2 regions of the Komagataeibacter rhaeticus genome follow, and region 1 is predicted to be linked to the other one. Evidence: predicted binding sites of a transcription regulator. Region 1 holds the regulator's gene; the other holds the start of a gene.
The links. Region 1 encodes HrcA, which represses chaperone genes, less so after heat shock. Its sites were predicted from a motif close to GTTNGCACTCNCNNNNNGNGAGTGCNAAC; they were not measured.
Positions count from the first base shown of each region.

Region 2: a site for HrcA is predicted at 1,364-1,392, ahead of GWK63_RS03895 (co-chaperone GroES). Genes of this name have one in related genera too.

Region 1 is NZ_CP050139.1:156,019-159,080, reverse strand. It holds gene GWK63_RS00700 (aldo/keto reductase) at 1-75, opposite strand, end outside; gene hrcA (heat-inducible transcriptional repressor HrcA) at 196-1,275, opposite strand; gene rph (ribonuclease PH) at 1,419-2,147, shown strand; gene rdgB (RdgB/HAM1 family non-canonical purine NTP pyrophosphatase) at 2,144-2,764, shown strand; gene GWK63_RS00680 (NAD(P)H-dependent flavin oxidoreductase) at 2,910-3,062, opposite strand, start outside.
Region 2 is NZ_CP050139.1:834,062-837,123, forward strand. It holds gene GWK63_RS03880 (S-methyl-5'-thioadenosine phosphorylase) at 1-43, shown strand, start outside; gene GWK63_RS03885 (dienelactone hydrolase family protein) at 201-863, opposite strand; gene GWK63_RS03890 (hypothetical protein) at 955-1,116, shown strand; gene GWK63_RS03895 (co-chaperone GroES) at 1,478-1,768, shown strand; gene groL (chaperonin GroEL) at 1,832-3,062, shown strand, end outside.

The DNA.
Region 1 (3,062 bases):
AAAACCCAGCCGCGTGACCTCCAGGTCACCCCCGATCATGAATGAACCGGACTGCCTTGCATCAGGCGTGAACATACCGTTCTCCTTGCGCGTTCAGGCGCGTCGCGGCCCCGTTGGAAGGCTGCGGCGCGCGGTTGTGCCGTGTGGTGGACATAAAGGCCGCCAGCGGGCCGGGTTGCATGACAATACCGGCCTTCAGCCCAGCATGCGGCCAATCACGCGGGCGGTATAGTCCACCACGGGAATGATGCGGGCATAGTTGATGCGCGTGGGTCCGATCACACCGATCGCGCCCACGATGCGGTTGCTGTCGGTGCGCGCGGGAGCAACCACGACCGACATGCCCGCCATGCCGAACAGCCCGCTTTCCGCCCCGATGAAGATGCGCACCCCTTCGGATTCACGGGCAAGGTCCAGCAGGCGCAGCATGGTCTCCTGCGTTTCCAGCCGCTCGAACAGCATCTGGATGGTGGTCAGGCGCTCGATCTCGGTCACATCGGCCAGCAGGCGGCCCTGACCGCGTATGAACAGGGTGCCGCCGCGCTCGTCAGCGTCACTCCATGTGGCAAGGCCACTGGCCACCACCTCCGCCGTCAGGTGGTCCAGTTCGTTGCGGTTGGCCGTCATGTCGGTACTGACCGTCTCGCGCAGGCGGTCCAGCGTCTGGCCGGACAGATGGGCGTTAAGGTAGTTGCCCGCTTCCACCAGTGCGGAAGGCGGCAGGCCCGGCGGGGTCTCGATCACGCGGTTTTCCACCTGCCCGTCCGCACTGACCAGAATGACCAGCGCCCGCCCCGGACCAAGGGCCACGAATTCGATATGCTTGATGGTGGCGCCATCGCTTTTGGGTGCCATGACCACCCCCGCCGCCGAGGACAGGCCCGACAGCATGGACGATGCCTGCGCCAGCGTATCCTCCAAGGAGCGGCCCTTTACATCCAGCATGCCCGCGATGCTTTCGCGCTCCTCCTCGCTCAGGTTGCCGAACTGCAGCAGGCCATCGACAAACAGCCGCACGCCCTTCTCCGTTGGCAGGCGACCGGCCGAGGCATGGGGGGAAAACAGCAGCCCCGCATCGGTCAGGTCCGCCATGACATTGCGAATCGTGGCGGGCGAGAGCGAAAGCGGCAGGCGCTGCGAGAGCGTGCGCGAACCCATCGGCTCGCCCGTTTCGACATACTGCTCCACGATCTCACGCAGGATCGCGGCGGATCGCGGGTCCAGCCCGGACAGCAGGCCCGGCTGCGGTACCGGTGGTCGGGTTTCCATCGCCATGCCTCCTGTTTGCCTCATCCATCCCCTGCGGTGCCCCGCATGTCGCCATTATAGCAGATCATATGCTTCCCTGCCCACGCGGGACTGGAAATAGACGGGGATTGCACGCTATGCCGCCCCATCACCTTGCGGAGACCCATCCCATGCGCCCATCCGGCCGTGCCACCGACGCGCTGCGTCCCGTCTTCATCCAGACCGGCTTTGCCCGCCATGCGGAAGGCTCGGCCCTGATCCGCATGGGCGGAACCGAAGTCCTGTGCGCCGCCAGCGTGGAAACGCGCGTCCCCTCCTTCCTGCGCGGCAAGGGCCAGGGCTGGGTCACGGCGGAATACGGCATGCTGCCGCGCGCCACCCACAGCCGTGGCCCGCGTGAGGCCGCAAAGGGCAGACAGAGCGGCCGCACCCAGGAAATCCAGCGCCTGATCGCCCGCTCACTACGCGCCGTGACCGACCTCAGGGCATTGGGGGAGATCTCGATCACGGTGGATTGTGACGTGCTCAACGCCGATGGTGGCACGCGCTGCGCCGCCATTACCGGCGCATGGGTGGCGCTGCGCCTGGCACTGGAAACGCTGGTACGCGCGGGCACCCTGCCCGCCGTGCCGCTGAAGGGGCAGGTTGCCGCCGTATCGTGCGGGCTGACGCAGGAAGGCGCCGTGCTTGACCTTGATTACGCGGAAGACAGCACGGCGCGCGCCGATTCCAATTTTGTCCTGACCGCCGATGGTGGCATTGTGGAAATACAGGGTACCGCCGAGCAGGACCCCTTTACCGAGGCACAGTTCAATACCCTCATGCGGCTTGCCCGCACCGGGACGGCGGAACTGTTCCGCATCCAGACCGCCACAGTCGAAGAGGCCCTCAAGGCATGACAACCCGACCCAACCGCCTGAACCGGGGCGACACACTGGTCCTGGCCACCCATAACAAGGGCAAGATTGCCGAATTCGCGGCCCTTCTGGGGGGCTACGGCATTCATGTCCGTTCGGCGGGCGACCTTTCACTGCCCGAGCCGGAGGAAACGGCGGACAGCTTTGCCGGAAACGCCGCCATCAAGGCCGTGGCCGCCGCAAAGGCCGCGAACCTGCCCGCGCTGGCCGATGATTCCGGCTTCTGCGTCTCCGCCCTTGGCGGGGCACCGGGCATCTTCTCCGCCCGCTGGGCCGGGCCGGACAAGGATTATCCCGACGCCATGCGCCGTATCCATGAGCAGATCGGCGACAGTCCCGACCGGGGCGCGTGGTTCATTTCCGTCCTGTGCCTTGCCTGGCCCGACGGGCAGACCGAAACATTCGAGGGCCGGATTGACGGCCATGTCGTCTGGCCGCCGCATGGCACCAACGGCCACGGCTATGACCCGATTTTCGCCCCCGGCGATGGCGCCCGCACCTTTGCCGACATGACGGATACGCAGAAGAACGCCATAAGCCATCGCGGGCTGGCCTTCGCCCTGTTCCGCGATGCCTGCCTGCCGCAGGACGCGGCATAAAATAAGGCCGGCCCCCACAGGGCCGGCCTTCAGAAACTGACAAACGTTTCCGGGTGCCGCCTTTTTTCAGAAAGGCGGCGTTCCCTGAAGCTTTTTGAAAAAAGCTTCACCAAAAACATCTGTTCTTTTTTATCGACAATGGCGCCTAGCGCCCGGTCATGATCCGTTCGAGCAACTGCGCCACGGTGGGCACGAAGCCATTGGCGTAGAACGGATCGGTGGCGAACCGCCATGCATTGGTGCCACCGAACATGAGGTTGTTGTCAATCACCGCCTCCTGATCCGGCCCATGGGCGTG
Region 2 (3,062 bases), 680 kb from region 1:
AAAGCTGGATGCCGTCGCCGGCCGCGTGCTGAACCGGGCCTGATCCGGGAAGGCAACAGAAGTTTCCGGGTGCCGCCTTTTTTTAAGGCCGCACCTTTCTGAAGCTTTTTGAAAGAAGCCTTGCCTGGAACGTCTTTCCTCTTGGCTCCTGAAGGAACGTCCATGCCTTGCCGGCATGGGCGTTTTTTCATGCGGGCCCGTTACAGCCAGTGCTCGAAAAAGCTCAGCGTGCGCTGCATGGCCAGCGTTGCGGCCGCTTCGTTATAGGAAGGGCGGTCAGTGCAGCCAAAGCCGTGATCGGCCCCTTCATAGGTGAAGATCTCGATATCCTCATGCGCCGCGCGGATGGCTTCCACCTCGCTTGCGGGGATATGCGCGTCGTCTGCGCCAAAATGCAGTTGCACGGGGCAGTCGGGCACCTGGCTGCGGGTCTGGGCAATGCCGCCGCCATACCAGGCCACGGCCGCGGCAAAGGCCCTGGTGTGGCAGGCTGCTTCCCATGCCAGTTTGCCGCCCCAGCAGAAGCCGACAATGCCTTTCCTGTCCGTTGGCAGGATAGCGGCCGCGGCAACAAGGTCCTTCAGTGTGTCGGCCTGTGCAATCCGGCTGCGCAGGGCCAGGCCCTCCTGTATGCCGGCGCTGTCATAGGGCAGGATGGCATCGCGCCGCACGCGATCAAACAGGGCGGGGGCAATGGTCTGATAGCCCTGTGCCGCAAAGGAATCGCATACGGCGCGGATATAGGGCGTGATCCCGAATATTTCCTGCACCACCACAACGCTGCGCGCGGCATCTGGCCGACCGGCCCGGTAAGCGGAAAATGCATGCCCGTCGGTCGCGGTAATGGTGATGACTGCGCCCATGGCCTCTACTCCATTTGTTCCATTATTGTCCGTCACACAATGATGCGGGGCATCATCGCGTCAATATGAAACCCGCGTGAGGACGGTGTTTATGAGAATTTTCTCCTGCCCGCACCATATCCCGGCTTTCATCCGCCCGACCGGGACGGCACCATCGGGCATGTGGATGCATGGGCCGACTGGAAAACACAGCACGGCGGCGGATGAGACGGAACTGCCGGTGCCGACGCCCGACCGGTACTGGTTCCGTTAAGCCCCATGCAGGGAGAGCGCATTCCCCTGGCATGGCAGGGGGCAGGGACGGAATCGGTGCCACCCCCATCATGCATTGCACGGAGGGCAGGGCCTCCCCTTTTGACGGGTCGGGCCTGGGGAAAACAGGTGTCTGATATTAAAAGATAAAATCCTGACATCCAGCTTTGTTGTACTGGACACGCGAATTCCACGCCATCAGCCCCGTCCCGCTTCTTGACACCCGTAGGGGGGCTTCCTATCTGGTTGTTAGCACTCTCATGAGGGGAGTGCTAACGCGATGCGGCCTGGCGCGCGCGCCAACCGGTGGCGTTGCTTGATTCAAGGGCGTTACCTTTAGATATTATGGAGCGATCCATCCCATGACGAAATTTCGTCCCCTGCATGACCGTGTGGTCGTCCGTCGCCTCAAGAGCGAGGAAAAAACCGCAGGTGGTATCATCATTCCTGAGACCGCCAAGGAAAAGCCGATGGAAGGCGAGGTGATCTCGGCAGGCCCGGGTGCCCGTAACGAGCAGGGCCAGATCGTGGCCCTGGACGTAAAGGCGGGTGACCGCGTGCTGTTCGGCAAGTGGTCGGGCACGGAAGTGACGATCAACGGTGAAGAACTGCTGATCATGAAGGAAAGCGACATCATGGGCGTGGTCGGCTGACCCACCCGCGTTTTCCGCACCGAGTAACCTCCTGAAAAACTTTCCATACCGGAGAATAAGAAAATGGCAGCCAAGGACGTAAAGTTCGGCGGTGAAGCCCGCCAGCGCATGCTGCGTGGCGTGGACATTCTTGCAGACGCAGTCAAGGTGACGCTGGGCCCCAAGGGTCGTAACGTCGTGCTCGACAAGAGCTTCGGCGCACCGCGCATCACGAAGGACGGTGTCTCCGTCGCCAAGGAAATCGAACTGGCCGACAAGTTCGAGAACATGGGCGCGCAGATGGTGCGCGAAGTCGCCTCCAAGACCAACGACATCGCGGGCGACGGCACCACCACCGCCACCGTGCTGGCGCAGGCCATCGTGCGTGAAGGTGCCAAGGCCGTGGCCGCTGGCATGAACCCGATGGACCTCAAGCGCGGCATCGACAAGGCGGTTGGCGTTGTTGTTGAAGAGCTGAAGAAGAACGCGAAGAAGATCACGACCCCGGCCGAGACGGCACAGGTCGGCACGATTTCCGCCAATGGCGAGGCCGAGATCGGTGAAATGATCTCCAAGGCCATGCAGAAGGTCGGTTCCGAGGGCGTCATCACGGTGGAAGAGGCCAAGGGCCTGCACACCGAGCTGGACGTGGTCGAGGGCATGCAGTTCGACCGTGGCTACATCTCCCCGTATTTCGTGACGAACGCGGAGAAGATGACCGTCGATCTGGACAGCCCCTACATCCTGATCCACGAGAAGAAGCTCTCCTCGCTCCAGCCGATCCTGCCGCTGCTCGAAGCTGTTGTGCAGTCCGGCCGTCCGCTGCTGATCATCGCGGAAGATGTTGATGGCGAAGCGCTGGCGACCCTGGTGGTCAACAAGCTGCGTGGTGGCCTGAAGATCGCCGCCGTCAAGGCCCCGGGCTTTGGCGACCGCCGCAAGGCGATGCTGGAAGACATCGCGATCCTGACCGGCGGCCAGGTGATCAGCGAAGATCTGGGCATCAAGCTGGAAAGCGTGACGCTGGACATGCTGGGCACCGCGAAGAAGGTGCACATCGACAAGGAAAACACCACCATTGTCGAAGGCGCTGGCAACAGCGAGGGCATCAAGGGCCGTTGCAGCCAGATCCGTGCGCAGATCGAGGAAACCACCTCCGACTACGACCGTGAGAAGCTGCAGGAACGCCTGGCGAAGCTGGCTGGCGGCGTTGCCGTGATCCGCGTCGGTGGCTCCACCGAGATCGAGGTGAAGGAGCGCAAGGACCGCGTTGACGATGCCCTGCACGCGACCCGTGCGGCGGTTGAGGAAGGCA